DNA from 2 places in the Neobacillus sp. OS1-32 genome. Region 1 is predicted to be linked to the other one. Evidence: a T-box and tRNA genes for the amino acid it is inferred to sense, from the RefSeq annotation. Region 1 holds a T-box; the other holds one or more tRNA genes.
What was found. The T-box of region 1 lies ahead of trpS (tryptophan--tRNA ligase). A T-box ahead of a tRNA ligase gene usually reads a tRNA of that ligase, here a tRNA-Trp.

Region 1 (9,018 bases):
ATTGTTCCGTTCAATTATTTATTCTGTAAACAATCGGGTAACAGGTCTTAATGCTGATCATGAGATTGACGCACTTGGCTGGTTTAATGTTGGTGTAACAAGCGAAACACCTGAAGTTAATTAATCATTAAGAAGAGATGGTCACCATGATCATCTCTTTTTTGCCTTGAAACGATTCCGATTATAGTAACTGGTTCAATTTTACCGGAAATTATATCAAGAGGAATATTTTAACTCCCCTCTGCCCATACTTAGTGACAAATAGTTACTTGAAGTGAGGGGTTGTTTGATGTTGTATCTCCATGATGTATGGGTAAATTGGTTTGAAGGGGAAGAGAATGGTTATAATGTCTGCCATTTCCATGAATGGCGCAAAGAAGATGGTGTTGAACTGCTGGATCAAGTACCACTGCTAAAAGTTGAAGCAGATCTTTTCCACTATATTGAGAATGATCTGGCAGAATTACCACAGCAGCTATTAGATGATATTTATCAAAAAGCTTATCTTCGAAAAAATCATGAAAGAGTTCAACTGGATTATTGTTTTATTGTGACGGACGGTGTCGGTATTTTAGCTGTCGATACGATTGGTTACAATATTCCGATTCGGAAAAGCCGGTTAATCCCGAGGCAGGAACAGCTGGTTTATGAAATGATTGCAACTCATGAAACAAAGAAATATTCATTTTATCAGCAGCAAAAACAGAAAAACTTTCATATTTTATCGCCGGAACCGGAACTCATGCGCGGGTTAACAAGAAAAGAGAGACAATTAAAGCAATTATTATTTATGGCACTTGATCAATTGTTCTCATCAAATAATGAGGCAGAAGTGCGGTATTGGTTTACGGAATGGTGTCCAGAGCGTTATTCCCACATCCAAGCAATGAATTTTGCAGAGGCCTGGGATCAGCTTTTTGAGGAAATCAAATACGGCTGGTCTGAAAAACACGAAATCTTTTGTGAAAACATTATTAAAGGACAGCCATTTTTCGAAAAGCTTTGGGAAATGGAGCAGGGTTCAAAAGTAAACTAAAAGCCTGAGTCAAAAGGTATGCTCCATACCTTTTGAGATCAGGCTTTTTTTTAACGTTTCTTTCTTCCAAGACCGATGGCATTTTCCATTTTTTTAAGTGTTTTATTGGCCACAGCCTTGGCCTTTTCAGCGCCACGATCCAATATTTCATCCAGCTCACTAGAATCTACAAGCTGATAGTATCTATCCTGAATAGGTTTTAAATAGTTTACCACAATCTCTGCCAAATCAGCTTTAAAATCACCGTAGCCTTTTCCTGTATACATTTCTTCAATTTCTGCAATTGGTTTATCTCCCAAAATAGAATAAATCGAAAGTAAATTGGAAACACCAGGTTTATTTTCTACATCATATTTAATAATTCCCTCAGAATCGGTAACAGCACTTTTAATTTTCTTGATAATTTGATTTGGTTCATCCAACAGCGAAATAAATGCCTTTTGATTCGGATCGGATTTACTCATTTTTTTCGTTGGCTCTTGCAGCGACATGATCCGGGCACCAACTTTTGGCAGGCTGATGTCAGGAATTGTGAGGACATTATTATATTTTTTATTAAATCTTTCAGCAAGGTCCCGGGTTAATTCCATATGCTGCTTTTGATCTTCACCAACGGGAACAAGGTCAGCATTATAAAGTAATATATCTGCGGCCATTAATGGCGGGTATGTTAATAAACTGGCAGAAACCGCCTCTTTACCGGCAGATTTATCTTTAAATTGGGTCATTCGTTCCAATTCACCAATATAAGAAATGCATTGCATAATCCAGCCGGCCTGAGCATGTGCCGGTACCTCTGACTGAATGAATAAGGTTGCTTTCTCCGGGTCCAGGCCAACCGCAAGATACAAAGCCGCTAAACTGCGGATATTTTTCCTGAGTGTTTGCGGATCCTGCGGAACCGTAATCGCATGCTGATCAACGATACAAAAAAAGCAATTAAAATCTTCCTGCAGCTCAACGAATTGTTTCAGTGCACCAATATAGTTGCCAAGCGTAATGGTTCCGCTCGGCTGAATTCCTGAAAAGATTGTTTTCATCCTCTGTTTCCTCCTAAAGAAATATAAAAAGCCATTCATCCCGTTCATTTAGGGACGAATGGCTCGCGGTACCACCCTAATTACTCGAAATTCGAGTCGCTTAGTCCTACATCGCTGTAGGATCCTTGTAACGTAAGGAACACGTCTTCACCTACTGCCTTCTTCATGTGCGGGGTTCAGCAAAGCAGCTCAAAAGTCCATTCCGTATCCCAAACATGTTTGTTTCCACCAGCCACAAACTCTCTACGATGTTGGCAAATACGTACTCCTCTTTATCATCGCTATTATTTCAAAAATATAATTGGTTCTATTATAAATGAAGCACATATTTATTTCAAGTGGATAAAAATTATTGTTGAACGAGCAAAGGAAATGGTATATTGAAATAGCAATTATAGGGAAGATTTTAATGGATAACAGCATAAAAGGAAAAAATCCAAGTTTTTGTAAACGTTACCAATCTCTCCTTTTGTTTGCTGTGTATGGGGGAATAATAGCTTTGAAACGTTGATTTATAGGGAATTTTCCGAATTTTCAATTGGCGAATTTAATATAGTATGGGGATTTTTGTAAATCTCCTTAACAATTTAACTGCTGCATCCCAAATTAATTTTCAAAAAGTAATGTACAAAAAATTTTAAAATATGTATAATAGGGAATGTAATATATTTTCAGAAAATAGAAAAGGGAGGTCTACTAGTGAAAAAATCAAAACTTTCACTGCTATTAGTACTATCGCTTGTGCTAAGCATGTTCTTGGCAGCATGTTCCGGCAAGGACAACTCTACTGGCGATAAAAACAAAAAAGGAGATTCTGGTAAGAAGACATCACAAGTTCTTAATATTAATATTAAGACCGAGCCGTTTTCCTTACATCCAGGACTGGCTAATGATTCCACTTCAGGCGGTGTTATTAGACAAACATTTGAAGGCTTAACACGTATTGATAAAGATGGTAAGCCACAGCCTGCTGCAGCAGAAAACATCACCACTTCAAAAGATCTAAAAACCTACACATTTAAACTTCGCGATGCTAAATGGTCTAATGGTGATCCGGTTACTGCAGAGGACTTCGTATATGCTTGGAAATGGGCAATTGATCCAAAAAATAAGTCACAATATGCATATCAATTGTACTACATCAAGAATGGTGAAGCGATCAACACAGGTAAAGCAAAAGTCGATACACTAGGTGTAAAGGCTGTTGATGATAAAACATTGGAAGTTACGTTGCAAAACCCAACTCCATATTTCCTAGAATTAACGGCTTTCTATACTTACTCACCAATTAACAGCAAGATTGCTAAAGCAAATCCAAATTGGTACAAAGATGCCGGTGATCAATACACATCGAACGGTCCATTTAAAATGGTTGAATGGAAGCATAACAGTAAGATCGTGCTTGAAAAGAACGAAAACTACTGGGATGCCAATACTGTTAAGTTAACAAAAATTAATATGGACATGATCAACGACAACAATACAGAATTAAATATGTTTAAAAATGGTGAGCTCGATTGGGCTGGTATGCCGCTTGGACAGCTGCCTAATGATCTTCTGCCACAATTAAAGAAAGATGGTTCGCTCCATACTCAACCAATCGCAGGTACCTATTGGTATAAGTTTAATACTGAAAAGCCGCCATTAAATAATGTTAATATCCGCAAAGCACTTTCTTATGCAATTAACCGTAAGGCAATTGTTGAGAATGTAGCCCAAGGTGGGCAAATTCCAGCAATGGCTGCTGTACCGCCAACCATGATTAAAGAAAATGAACAAGGATATTTCAAGGATAATGATGTAGCAAAAGCAAAAGAATATTTAGCTAAAGGCTTAAAAGAACTTGGCTTAAGCGATGCTTCCAAGCTGCCGACCATTACGCTATCTTATAACACTGATGAAGGACATCAAAAGATTGCTCAAGCAGTTCAAGATATGTGGAAAAAAGAACTCGGTATCAATGTAAAACTTGAAAACGAAGAATGGAAAGTTTACATTACGAAGCTTCATACTGGAGATTATCAAATTGGCCGTATGGGCTGGTTAGGTGACTTTAACGATCCAATTAACTTCCTAGAATTGTTCCGCGACAAAAAGGGCGGAAACAATGATACAAACTGGGAAAATCCGGAATTCAAGAAATTATTAAATGCTTCGCAAACAGAAGCAGATCCTGCAAAACGTTTACAATTGTTAAAAGATGCCGAAGCCATCTTTATGGATGAAATGCCGGTTGCACCAGTATATTTCTACACAAATACTTGGGTTCAAGATGAAAACTTAAAGGATGTCGTTATTTCTGGTCTTGGCGACGTACAATTTAAGTGGGCTCATTTTGAATAATCTAATGGCCAAATTGTAAAGTTAGAACAAAGGTATATGGGAAATTTCCCGTATACCTTCGTTTCTTTCTTGGTTCTATTAGCAAATTATGGAGGTGTGCCATTTGGTAAAATATATTAGCAAACGTTTGCTGTATATGGTGCTGTCTTTATTTCTCATCATTACTGCAACGTTTTTCCTTATGAGGATTGCACCAGGAAACCCATTTACATCTGAAAAAAAGTTACCTCCGGAAATTGAGGCCAGCCTAAATGCACATTATGGTCTGAACAAACCTTGGTATGCTCAATATGGAGATTATTTAGTCAGGATTGCGCAATGGGATTTTGGTCCGTCTTTTAAATATGAATCACGAACCGTTAATGACCTAATTAATGACGGCTTTCCGGTTTCCTTAGCTCTAGGGGCTGAAGCGATTCTATTTGCGGTTGCAATTGGGATTCTGTTAGGGGTTATTGCGGCCTTACGGCATAATAAATGGCAGGATTATACAGCGATGATTATTGCCGTTTTCGGGATATCAGTTCCTTCCTTTATCATGGCAACATTTTTACAATATATATTTGCAATCAAATTGGGTTTGCTCCCCGTTGCCCGTTGGGATAATTTCTCTAACACAATTTTGCCGGCATTAGCCCTTGGAGCAACGCCTATGGCATTTATTGCCCGCTTAACGCGCTCTAGCATGCTGGAGGTCTTAAGCAATGATTATATTAAAACGGCGAAAGCAAAGGGATTGAGCCGTGGAGCAATGATAATGAAGCATACAATACGAAATGCCCTAATGCCGGTGGTTTCCTATATGGGTCCATTGTCTGCCGGTATTATTACGGGAAGTTTTGTTATTGAAAAAATATTTGGTATTCCAGGATTAGGCTCACACTTTGTTTTAAGTATTTCTAACCGGGATTATACAGTAATTATGGGCGTTACAGTATTTTATAGTATCTTATTATTGGTGTCCATTCTCCTTGTCGATATTGCCTATGGACTCATTGATCCGCGCATTAAACTGGCTGGCGGGAAGAAAGGAGAATAATGAATGGAGCAAATTGCTAAAGAAAAATTCCAAGTTGTTGGTGCAAAAGCATCTGATGCGGAAAAAATATCAAAGCCGAGTCTTTCCTTTTGGAAGGATGTAAGAATTCGTTTTCGAAAAAACAAGCTTGCTATGTTTGGGATTATTATTCTGATTCTCCTAATCATCATGGCAATCTTTGGACCATATATGACAAAATTTGATTATGCGACGAACGACTTAATGAATACCAATAAGGAGCCTTCCGGAACCCACTGGTTTGGGACCGATGACTTAGGGCGTGATATGTTTGCCCGGACTTGGCAAGGGGCGCGTATTTCATTGCTGATTGGTGTGATGGCCGCTTTAATTGACTTTGTTATCGGCGTAACCTGGGGTGGAATTGCCGGTTTCAAGGGCGGTCGCGTTGATGAATTTATGATGCGGATTGCTGATATTTTATATGGTGTTCCGTATTTACTGCTGGTAATCTTGTTTATGGTTGTATTAGGAGCAAATTTAACCACCATGATCTTAGCGATGACGATTACCGGATGGATTAATATGGCAAGGATCGTTCGCGGTGAGGTATTATCACTCAAGAACCAGGAATATGTGCTGGCCGCAAAAACCCTTGGGGCAAGTGTCACAAGGATTATGGCACGTCACTTAATCCCTAATGCAATGGGCTCGATATTGGTTACGATGACGTTAACAATCCCAAACGCCATTTTTACTGAAGCTTTTTTAAGTTTCCTTGGTCTTGGGTTAACACCACCATTAGCCAGTTGGGGAACGATGGCCAATGACGGTTTAGCAGCGATTCAATATTATCCGTGGCGATTATTCTTCCCGGCAGTACTGATTGCATTGACAATTTTTGCCTTTAACGTTATAGGTGATGGATTGCGCGATGCGTTAGATCCACGGTTACGGAATAAGGAGTGAGAACATGGAAAAGATACTCGAAGTAAAAGATTTAAAAGTCTCATTCCATGTGTATGGAGGAGAAGTCCAAGCTGTCCGCGGTGTAAGCTTTGATCTTTTTAAAGGCGAAACTTTAGCGATCGTAGGAGAATCTGGGTCGGGAAAATCCGTTTTGAATCAAACGATTATGAAATTGATTCCAATGCCTCCTGGTAAAATTACCGGTGGTCAGATTTTATTCCATGGTGAGGATATTGTTCATAAATCAGATAAGGAAATGGAAAAAATTCGTGGAAAAGATATTAGTATGATTTTCCAAGATCCGATGACATCATTAAATCCAACCATGAAGGTCGGACATCAGATCATGGAGGTTCTACACAAACATCAAAATATGAAGTCCTCACAAGCAAAAGAAAGAGCAATTGAATTGCTTCGACTTGTTGGGATTCCGATGCCGGAGAAACGAGTGAATCAATACCCGCATGAATTTTCCGGAGGTATGAGGCAACGGGCCATGATTGCGATTGCGCTTGCCGCAAATCCAAGCCTGCTCATTGCTGATGAACCAACAACAGCGCTCGATGTTACCATTCAAGCACAGATTTTGGAGTTAATGAAAGATTTACAGAAGAAAATGGACACGTCAATTATCTTTATTACTCACGACTTGGGAGTCGTCGCCAATGTGGCCGACCGTGTCGCGGTTATGTATGCAGGTCAAATCGTCGAGATTGGCACAGTTGATGAAATTTTTTACGACCCACGCCATCCATATACTTGGGGATTATTAGCATCAATGCCAAGTTTGGACAGTGACCATAAGGCGGAGCTCGCTGCTATTCCGGGTACGCCGCCGGATTTAACAAATCCGCCAAAAGGGGATGCCTTTGCTCCAAGAAATCAATATGCATTAGCAATCGATTTTGAGCAAGAGCCACCGATGTTCCAAGTTTCGGAAACCCATTTTGCCAAGACCTGGCTGTTGCATCCAGATGCTCCTAAAGTAGAACCGCCGGAAGCAGTAAAGCTGAAGATGCGGAAATTATCCTCTACCTTTGAAAAACCGATCCTTGTGAAGGAGGGGAAATAAATGGCGGAAAAACTTCTGGAAATTAAACATTTAAAGCAATATTTTAATATTGGCCGTCCCAATCAGGTAAAAGCAGTAGACGATGTCACTTTTGATATTTATAAGGGTGAAACTTTGGGGCTTGTTGGTGAATCCGGCTGCGGGAAATCTACAACCGGACGGACGATTATTCGCTTATACGATGCTACTGGGGGACAAGTTCTATTTAACGGAGAAAATGTCCATGGGAGAAAGTCAAAAGCAGAATTAAAAAAATTTAACCGCAAGATGCAAATGATCTTCCAGGATCCATACGCATCATTAAATCCAAGAATGACCGTGGCAGACATTATTGCCGAGGGTATTGATATCCATGGACTGGCTAAAAGCAAGAAAGAGCGGATGGAACGAGTCTATGAGCTGCTTGAAACTGTTGGTCTTAATAAAGAGCATGCCAATCGTTATCCGCACGAATTCTCCGGTGGTCAAAGACAAAGAATTGGTATTGCCAGAGCTCTGGCAGTTGAACCTGAATTTATTATAGCCGATGAACCAATCTCTGCCTTGGACGTTTCGATTCAAGCTCAGGTTGTCAACTTAATGAAACGGTTGCAGCGTGAAAAAGGGCTCACATATTTGTTTATCGCTCATGATTTATCAATGGTTAAATACATCAGTGACCGGATTGGAGTCATGTATTTCGGAAAGCTGGTGGAATTGGCTCCAGCTGATGATCTTTATCAAAATGCCATGCATCCATATACTAAATCACTGTTGTCGGCCATACCACTTCCGGACCCTGAATCCGAAAGAACACGGCGGCGGATCATGTATGATCCAAGCTCTCATCATTATGAAGAAAACGAAAAAGTGGAAATGCGTGAAATTGCACCTGGACATTTAGTATACTGTTCTGAAAAAGAATTTGAACAATATAAAGCTCAATATAAATGAAAACTTGCCGATTGGAGAGTCCGTTAAGGCGGTTCATAAGGCAAAGTTGAAATTTATTGCGACATTGGAAAGCATAAAATCGGGTGGAAATTTTATCCTATTCCTAATAGCTATAAAATAAGACGGTCCTTATTCAAGACCGTTTTATTTTATACAATTTAAGGGTTTTTAAATATTTCGAGAATTATTGACAATATTGTAGTAAAACGGGAGAATAAAAAGGTAGCAAAATATAGCAAAAAAGTTAGGCAAGGTGGGACAAGGATGAGAATTATTCAACAAGCTATTTTTATTTTCTTATTGATCATCCTTCTTGCTGCCATACCCTCAATTCTCATAGTAAACCCTTATGAGCTAAATATTTACTTAGATTTTAGCCAGCTTGGACATTTATATGGTCAGTTTATGAAGGAGCTTGCCAGCGGAAGTTTAGGAACATATCAGCTTGGAGATCAGGTAAGATTCATTTCAGCAGATATTAAGAGCAATTTTCTAATCAGCTTGTTTACATTATTAATTGGGGTACTGTCGGCCGTAGTAATAGGGTTATTATTTGGGATTTTTTTAAGCCGCTTTATCGTAACGCGATTTTTTAATATGCTGTTAAATATTTTATCCACCATACCTG
Region 2 (9,018 bases), 180 kb from region 1:
TTCATGAAGGAAAAGGGAAATTTCTTGCAAACTTACACATTCATTTAGTCACAAAAGATTTGCCTAAGAAGTGGAATGACAAACGGTATTCTACTGATTTTGTAACACCTGCTGCATTAGAAATTCTTAAGAATAATAGTGTTAATGGCCTTGAATATGAGCATTTAATTCCAAAAAAGAAATATATTCAAGATATATGCGAACAAAAAGCCATTGCGTGAAGCCTAACTGAAGAATTCGTTAGGGACATTATTAGTCAATACCTATGGACCGCAACCGTGACAACACAAGAACATAAATTGCTTTCTCGAAGGGTTATGCCTACAAATTGGGACAATAGAAATATAAAGGCACGATATGAGTATGCTGGCATTACTTTACTAAATCACGAAAAGGAATACCTTGTATGTAATTAAAAATAAAAATGATAAAAACGGAAAATAATTTACAATTACCGTTTTTATCATTTTTTGAATTATTCGAGTGTTATTAATTCTTCCGTTCTTAAATTGATGGCCCAGTCATACGCATTATTATTGTAATTATAAATAATTATTTCAGGATGATAATGATTTATTACTCTACCTAAACTAAAACTAAGTGAAACAGGTGTTGTAGCAAATAAATGGATTTTATTAACACCGTCAGCCTTTAACTTCGACAAAATATCCAAAAAGTATTTTTGATATAAGTCTATTTGAGCATAATTATTAATCTTCCATCTACCTGGATTTTCAATGCCAATTGATATTATTTGTGATACGTTTGTAACGCCTATTATCCCTTCATCCCTGATAGGAAATGATTGCTCTATTTTTAGTGCAATTTCATTTTCGTAACTATTTTGCTGATTATAATTACTAACCATTTTCATGTCAGTATTATATTTCTTATTTAATTCATAGAATCCCTTTCCTAATGATTCTGTATCCTCTCCCTGATACTCGAATAATATTGGATCATCAGTATCTTTGAAATGATATCCATCTAAAAAAGCCAGCGGCACATGCGGGAATCCAAGATAAATTAGTGAATTACTATTTTTACCTCGCTTTATTGCAACCTTCATCCTTTTCTTTTGCTTTTTTAATATTTTCAGGAGATTCTTCTTATTAATACTCCCATCAACCTCAAATAATTTTATTACATTAAGGGTTAAAAACAAACAGCCCTGCTCTTGAAATTTCCCCTTAATTTTTGAATAGTTGGCTTCTTTCTTTGAAAAAGTGGTTAACATGACAAACTCTCTCTTCATAAAACGAAGGATATTATTAATTATCCAATTATATACAATTTGTAGTAACCCAAACTTTTTGTATAACAGAATACTAGAAAAAATCAATATTAATAGAGTTATTATTCCAGTTAATGGGTCACTTTGTATAAGTTTAAATAATTCAGTTACTGTTTGAACTAATTTCATCATAGGCTCCTTTGTAAATATTAACTATTTCCCCATTTAATCGATTCCCAACCCAAATTTTATAAGAATCAATACCACCAATAATGAAAATCAAATAATCGGTGAAAGTATAAGATTTTTTTAGTAACTTTCTCCAATTCCTAATATCTTGTTGAGAGTAATGCGGATCATTTTCAGGATGCGTATGCCATTCACCCATATACATAACAGTCCCATTACTATCCATCCATTTTTTTTGCAATATAGCATTATGAGTCTTTTTCTTTCTTATAAATCGATATCTTGATTGATGATCCCCTATTTGAGGTATAGTGTAGTCTTTAATTTCAATTTCATTGCTGTTAATTACAATTGAGCCTATCACCATACCACCAGATTCTTTATCCTGATAATTTACTTGACGCCTTGCCCTTATTTCTTCAATTATTGTTTCTTCAACATTTATAAACATATTTTCATATTTAATCCTAAGCATTACTAAGTGCCTCTTGAGGATGAATGGAACATATTTTACAACTAGAATTAATATATTCATAGGTATCCTGCATTAAAATATCTAATGGTTGTCTGTATCTCTCAGAAGTTTGGTATCCACTTTTTTCAAACGCTTTAGAAGAACCCCTCCATGATATCAATGGATTTCCATTAATCTCGTTGTTTAAATACCTTAAAACGAGTCTTGAAGCAAGTAATGCTGTCTCCATAGAATCAATACTTCCATATGGAGTGAATGAAGTTGCGCATCCATTTATACTTTTAATAAATGGTACATCACTCTTACCAGCAAATGCTGAAAGCATATTTAATTCATCATCAATTAAACATTCATAACAACCTTTTCCTCTATTGTTAACCATTAAGGCGTGCCCACCTATTCCATAGGCTTCAACCCAAGTAAAAATAGCAGGTGTCGAGGATTTAACGATAAATTCATTTAACTTTCTTTCAACATTTGGGTCCCCAATGGCAACAATTATTAAATCATAATCATTTAGGTTTATTTCCCTCTTATCGATTACAGAAAGAGCATCTTTATCCAATGTTTTTATCTCAACATTAGGATATCTTGATTCAAATTCTTCTTTTAGGAGTTCTACCTTTGGCTTGAAAAGAATTGACTTGTTCATTCCTAAAAAATGTCGATATGAATTCTCAATATTCAATGAGTCATTGTCTAGAATAGTAAAATTTTTAATACCTGACCGTGCTAACAAAAACAGTAAGTCACTTCCAACTGACCCACAGCCAATTAGTAAGGTATTTATATTTTTTTTAACTCCTCCACCTCTTTCAACTAAAGAGGAATCATCCTCCCTAAATATAAACAGAGGAATTATTTCAAAACAATCTGCAACACTTTCATCAATGATAGGTACAACTTTTTTTGAAATAGATGGATTAATTTTCTTATACCAAAGCCCTATAATGGTCTTTTCGCCTGTTAATAATGGAATACTCAATAAATAATAATAATTATTCTTATTTATTGCAAAATCCTTTATTTTTGAAATTGTATCACTTGTTGTATGTTCTTTTACAAGTTTAATGATATCTGTATTACTCCAAAAACGATCCCTTTCTGGGACGCTTCCATTATAGGTAAGATCCAATGGTATAAAAAATGCTTTATCAAACTTACGAGAGTTAATATTTATATTCAACACTCTGCTCAAAACTTGCTTAGATTCATTATTTTCTGTTAAAAATGCCAATGGTCTATTTTTGAGAGTAAGTACTGAAATTTCCATAGGATAATCACTTGGTGTAAAAACTGAAAATACATAATGTATTCCTTGAAGACTTCCAAAATAATAACTAAATTCCCGATGATATTCTATTTTTGGTGAGTCTGCAATTAATACTTTTTCCACTCTCTCAAAAACAAAGTCGAGAGTACTTTCAGGGATATTATTCCAAATAACGCCTTCTCGCTCTAAAAAACATATCAACCCGTTATTCATTACGTGAGGAATTTTCGGTATAATATGCTGCCTTTTGTTTATAAAAACAAAAGGCAACTGTGATGGAAATAACGGACTAAAAGTTATCTCCAATGGAATCGTGTACCCATTTCTCATATTAAATAAAAATTCAAATTGGAATGGGTTTATTGTTTCAACATTTTCTATATATTCTTTTTCACTTAATAATTTTTTAAAATCAGTTTTCATAACCAAATCCCTTTGCAGAGTTTGATGCTGGAGCACTTGATAACGCAACTTTTTGGTATCTTGCTTGTGCTGACTCTGGAATCGGGAATTTATCTCCAAGATATGGACTTAATACAGTACAAGCATCATGTGGATCACTTTTGCTTTGTGCATCGGCTAATGCACCCTCAAAAGTGACGAGTTTTTGATAAAATGTATTCATCTGTACCTTTGTCATTTTAGAAAAGACATTCGAATATGGCTTGACTGGTAAACTATATTCAATTGTGCGTAGATATTCTTCCCGTTCTGAATCCCACACAAGTACAAATTTATTTTTTAAATTATTTACAAAGTCTTTTAAAGCAGTCAAATCGTCATATTTATACGTTCCTGATAAAGAGTTGTATGTTTGTCTAGGGGAAAATAAATCAACTGCTGCAATAGTTATCCCTACACTCGGTGGCCTTGAACTACCTGAAGAAGTAAAGCAAATATCTTTCCATTTTTTCATATATCTCACAATTCGTTTAAATTGTTTTTTATCATCACCTGTAAAAGAATTCGAAATGTGATCGTTTAACCCTTCTGGATCTGCAGGGTCCCAATATTTCTTATCATTCGCGGCAAATTCCTTCCCCCAAGCGAGATACAAATCATTATCATATTTTGATTTAATATAAACAGGTAAATCGACATGGTAAATTGGTTCATCATCTAGTGAATAAGTTATGGTTACACAGGGGTTTTTAATCTTTGGTGGAGTGCTTGTGTGGTTTGCAAGTATATCTTTTATAATTTTTTTTAATTCTACACTATCAGTGTAATCCTCTTTATATAAATCAAAAATTACTCCTTCGTCAATATCGTAATCTTTATCTTCTGGTACAATACCAAGATCAACTGCATAACTGCCTTGATCAATGAATTCTAAACTTGGAACGTCTTTCTCCATTTCTTCAAATTTAGTCTTAATTCCACTTTTGATTTTGCCTATTATGATATCTCTTTTTTCCCTTAACTCTTTGTTTTCCTTAAATCTTTTCAATTTAATCGCATCATGGAACTCTTCAAATTGTTTCTGGATATCAGCCATTATTTCTCCCCCTAAAATATTTTCTTTTCTACTATTATACGACAAAATCTGGAAACCATAAAGAAATGAGACTACAGGCTACGACAAATGAACTGAATTAATTTTAATAAACAACAAAAAAAAACAGAGAATTTTCCCTGTTTTTTTATTGCTGTATATATTTTGTAATTTGTGTCCGTAAGTATGGTACCGGTGGTCGGGGTCGAACCGACACTCCAGAAGGAACACGATTTTGAGTCGTGCGCGTCTGCCAATTCCGCCACACCGGCGTATTAAGATGTTGGTAATGCAATGCCGAGGACCGGAATCGAACCGGTACGGTAGTCACCTACCGCAGGATTTTAAGTCCTGTGCGTCTGCCAGTTCCGCCACCCCGGCGAAATCATTTACCCGTTCTAATCCATACTCAACATTTTTGTTTATGGAGGCGGCAACCGGATTCGAACCGGTGGTAAAGGTTTTGCAGACCTCTGCCTTACCACTTGGCTATGCCGCCATTTATGATGGAGCGGAAGACGGGATTCGAACCCGCGACCCCCACCTTGGCAAGGTGGTGTTCTACCACTGAACTACTTCCGCATGATTGGCTGGGCTAGCAGGATTCGAACCTACGAATGACGGAGTCAAAGTCCGTTGCCTTACCGCTTGGCTATAGCCCAATCATAATAAAAATGGATCAAAGAATCAATAATAAATTTATGGGGCGGCTGACGGGAATCGAACCCACGAATGCCAGAGCCACAATCTGGTGCGTTAACCACTTCGCCACAGCCGCCATAATTCTGGCAGGGGTAGTAGGAATCGAACCCACACCAAAGGTTTTGGAGACCTTCGTTCTACCTTTAAACTATACCCCTGTATATGGTGGAGGGGGACGGATTCGAACCGCCGAACCCTGAGGGAGCGGATTTACAGTCCGCCGCGTTTAGCCACTTCGCTACCCCTCCATATATCTATTCAATTAGTCAGCTTAAGGTGCCGACGAGAGGAATCGAACCCCCAACCTACTGATTACGATTCAGTTGCTCTACCTATTGAGCTACATCGGCATCTGCAATCATTTAAAAAAGTGGTGGCTCAGGACGGAATCGAACCGCCGACACAAGGATTTTCAGTCCTTTGCTCTACCGACTGAGCTACTGAGCCATTCTAGCAATGGCGGTCTGGACGGGACTCGAACCCGCGACCTCCTGCGTGACAGGCAGGCATTCTAACCAGCTGAACTACCAGACCGAATTGCGGGGGCAGGATTTGAACCTGCGACCTTCGGGTTATGAGCCCGACGAGCTACCGGACTGCTCCACCCCGCGATAATAAAAAGATATAAAGTTTTCCTATGCTCCATGCATAAGGACTGTCCCTTTCTCTACCAGCTTATTCAAGGAAGCTAATGCGTCGGGACAACTTGCAGGTTATTCATGGAAGCAACGCCCGTTGCTCCACCCCGCGATAATGAGATTTATTATGGTGGAGGATGACGGGATCGAACCGCCGACCCTCTGCTTGTAAGGCAGATGCTCTCCCAGCTGAGCTAATCCTCCAATATGGTGACCCCTACGGGATTCGAACCCGTGTTACCGCCGTGAAAGGGCGGTGTCTTAACCGCTTGACCAAGGGGCCATATGTATTTAATATGGCGGAGAGCAAGGGATTTGAACCCTTGAGACAGGGTTACCCGTCTACACGATTTCCAATCGTGCTCCTTCGGCCACTCGGACAGCTCTCCACAAAATGGCTCCGCAGGTAGGATTCGAACCTACGACCGATCGGTTAACAGCCGATAGCTCTACCACTGAGCTACTGCGGAATAACTATATAATTCCATACTCAAAGCTTAATTTGTGTCCCCGCCTCAGAAAGAGAAACCAAGTAGCATCTCGGCGTGTACAACTCGCTGTCGATTCATGATGCTTCGCTCGTCTCTACCACTGAGCTACTGCGAAATAATTTATAAATGCCCGGCAGCGTCCTACTCTCACAGGGGCGCGTGCCCCAACTACCATCGGCGCTGAGAAGCTTAACTTCCGTGTTCGGTATGGGAACGGGTGTGACCTTCTCGCCATCACCGCCAGGCCATTAATTTAATCGACACTTTCTTATTATAGTGCCTTTTTCATTTTTTTCAAGAGAAAATTTTCATTCCCTCAAAACTAGATAATACAGAAGAAGTAGTTAAGAACGAGTTCATTTATATTAATTGTCCAGCTCCAGCGTCCAGCAACTAGTGTCTTTCGGTCTTTTCCCTACGATAAGTCAACATCGAATCGTTTCACTCTTCGTGTTTCCTTTATCTCAGTCAAAGCCCACCACAAGGAACACTTCGTCAGCGTAGGCATCGCACGAGGAAAAAGCATTAGCTTTTTCGAGGAAGCCATACGTTGCTAAGCGGACGCTTCCGCTTTTCGATTTTGGTTAAGTCCTCGATCGATTAGTATCAGTCAGCTCCACGTGTCACCACGCTTCCACCTCTGACCTATCAACCTGATCATCTTTCAGGGATCTTACTAGCTTAAAGCTATGGGAAATCTCATCTCGAGGGGGGCTTCATGCTTAGATGCTTTCAGCACTTATCCCGTCCGCACATAGCTACCCAGCGATGCCTTTGGCAAGACAACTGGTACACCAGCGGTGCGTCCATCCCGGTCCTCTCGTACTAAGGACAGCTCCTCTCAAATTTCCTGCGCCCACGACGGATAGGGACCGAACTGTCTCACGACGTTCTGAACCCAGCTCGCGTACCGCTTTAATGGGCGAACAGCCCAACCCTTGGGACCGACTACAGCCCCAGGATGCGATGAGCCGACATCGAGGTGCCAAACCTCCCCGTCGATGTGGACTCTTGGGGGAGATAAGCCTGTTATCCCCAGGGTAGCTTTTATCCGTTGAGCGATGGCCCTTCCATGCGGAACCACCGGATCACTAAGCCCGACTTTCGTCCCTGCTCGACTTGTAGGTCTCGCAGTCAAGCTCCCTTGTGCCTTTACACTCTGCGAATGATTTCCAACCATTCTGAGGGAACCTTTGGGCGCCTCCGTTACTCTTTGGGAGGCGACCGCCCCAGTCAAACTGCCCACCTGACACTGTCTCCCACCCCGATTGAGGGGTGCGGGTTAGAATTTCAATACAGCCAGGGTAGTATCCCACCGACGCCTCCACCGAAGCTGGCGCTCCGGTTTCTCAGGCTCCTACCTATCCTGTACAAGCTGTACCAAAATTCAATATCAGGCTACAGTAAAGCTCCATGGGGTCTTTCCGTCCTGTCGCGGGTAACCTGCATCTTCACAGGTACTATAATTTCACCGAGTCTCTCGTTGAGACAGTGCCCAGATCGTTACGCCTTTCGTGCGGGTCAGAACTTACCTGACAAGGAATTTCGCTACCTTAGGACCGTTATAGTTACGGCCGCCGTTTACTGGGGCTTCGATTCAGAGCTTCGCTTTTAAGGCTAACCCCTCCTCTTAACCTTCCAGCACCGGGCAGGCGTCAGCCCCTATACTTCGCCTTGCGGCTTCGCAGAGACCTGTGTTTTTGCTAAACAGTCGCCTGGGCCTATTCACTGCGGCTTTTCAGGGCTTTGACACCCTAAAAAGCACCCCTTCTCCCGAAGTTACGGGGTCATTTTGCCGAGTTCCTTAACGAGAGTTCTCTCGCTCACCTTAGGATTCTCTCCTCGCCTACCTGTGTCGGTTTGCGGTACGGGCACCTTGAATCTCGCTAGAGGCTTTTCTTGGCAGTGTGGAATCAGGAACTTCGGTACTGTATTTCCCTCGCCGTCACAGCTCAGCCTTCACGGTGAACGGATTTTCCTATTCACCAGCCTAACTGCTTGGACGCGCATGACCAGCAGCGCGCTTACCCTATCCTCCTGCGTCCCCCCATCACTCAAACGATTCAGAGGTGGTACAGGAATATCAACCTGTTGTCCATCGCCTACGCCTTTCGGCCTCGGCTTAGGTCCCGACTAACCCTGAGCGGACGAGCCTTCCTCAGGAAACCTTAGGCATTCGGTGGATGAGATTCTCACTCATCTTTCGCTACTCATACCGGCATTCTCACTTCTAAGCGCTCCACCAGTCCTTCCGGTCCAGCTTCAACGCCCTTAGAACGCTCTCCTACCACAGACACCAACGGTGTCCATCCACAGCTTCGGTGATACGTTTAGCCCCGGTACATTTTCGGCGCAGAGTCACTCGACCAGTGAGCTATTACGCACTCTTTAAATGGTGGCTGCTTCTAAGCCAACATCCTGGTTGTCTAAGCAACTCCACATCCTTTTCCACTTAACGTATACTTTGGGACCTTAGCTGGTGGTCTGGGCTGTTTCCCTTTTGACTACGGATCTTATCACT

Region 2: it has a tRNA-Trp gene. The T-box ahead of trpS (tryptophan--tRNA ligase) is inferred to sense a tRNA for this amino acid. The anticodon was not compared.

What each region holds. Positions count from the first base shown of each region.
Region 1 covers NZ_CP133263.1:1,902,219-1,911,236, reverse strand. Annotated here, with positions in the region: gene opp4A (oligopeptide ABC transporter substrate-binding protein) at 1-124, shown strand, start outside; gene RCG24_RS09685 (YjbA family protein) at 290-1,036, shown strand; gene trpS (tryptophan--tRNA ligase) at 1,087-2,076, opposite strand; T-box leader at 2,124-2,364, opposite strand; gene RCG24_RS09675 (peptide ABC transporter substrate-binding protein) at 2,827-4,419, shown strand; gene RCG24_RS09670 (ABC transporter permease) at 4,523-5,458, shown strand; gene RCG24_RS09665 (ABC transporter permease) at 5,462-6,385, shown strand; gene RCG24_RS09660 (ABC transporter ATP-binding protein) at 6,390-7,457, shown strand; gene RCG24_RS09655 (ABC transporter ATP-binding protein) at 7,458-8,390, shown strand; gene RCG24_RS09650 (ABC transporter permease subunit) at 8,655-9,018, shown strand, end outside.
Region 2 covers NZ_CP133263.1:2,082,015-2,091,032, forward strand. Annotated here, with positions in the region: gene RCG24_RS10515 (hypothetical protein) at 1-221, shown strand, start outside; gene RCG24_RS10520 (SAVED domain-containing protein) at 476-1,426, opposite strand; gene RCG24_RS10525 (Mov34/MPN/PAD-1 family protein) at 1,398-1,898, opposite strand; gene RCG24_RS10530 (ThiF family adenylyltransferase) at 1,891-3,594, opposite strand; gene RCG24_RS10535 (cyclic GMP-AMP synthase DncV-like nucleotidyltransferase) at 3,584-4,669, opposite strand; tRNA gene RCG24_RS10540 (tRNA-Leu) at 4,854-4,938, opposite strand; tRNA gene RCG24_RS10545 (tRNA-Leu) at 4,962-5,047, opposite strand; tRNA gene RCG24_RS10550 (tRNA-Cys) at 5,092-5,165, opposite strand; tRNA gene RCG24_RS10555 (tRNA-Gly) at 5,174-5,248, opposite strand; tRNA gene RCG24_RS10560 (tRNA-Gln) at 5,254-5,328, opposite strand; tRNA gene RCG24_RS10565 (tRNA-His) at 5,369-5,444, opposite strand; tRNA gene RCG24_RS10570 (tRNA-Trp) at 5,453-5,526, opposite strand; tRNA gene RCG24_RS10575 (tRNA-Tyr) at 5,532-5,616, opposite strand; tRNA gene RCG24_RS10580 (tRNA-Thr) at 5,646-5,718, opposite strand; tRNA gene RCG24_RS10585 (tRNA-Phe) at 5,740-5,815, opposite strand; tRNA gene RCG24_RS10590 (tRNA-Asp) at 5,826-5,902, opposite strand; tRNA gene RCG24_RS10595 (tRNA-Met) at 5,906-5,979, opposite strand; tRNA gene RCG24_RS10600 (tRNA-Val) at 6,135-6,210, opposite strand; tRNA gene RCG24_RS10605 (tRNA-Glu) at 6,215-6,289, opposite strand; tRNA gene RCG24_RS10610 (tRNA-Ser) at 6,304-6,395, opposite strand; tRNA gene RCG24_RS10615 (tRNA-Asn) at 6,402-6,476, opposite strand; rRNA gene rrf (5S ribosomal RNA) at 6,626-6,742, opposite strand; rRNA gene RCG24_RS10625 (23S ribosomal RNA) at 7,078-9,018, opposite strand, start outside.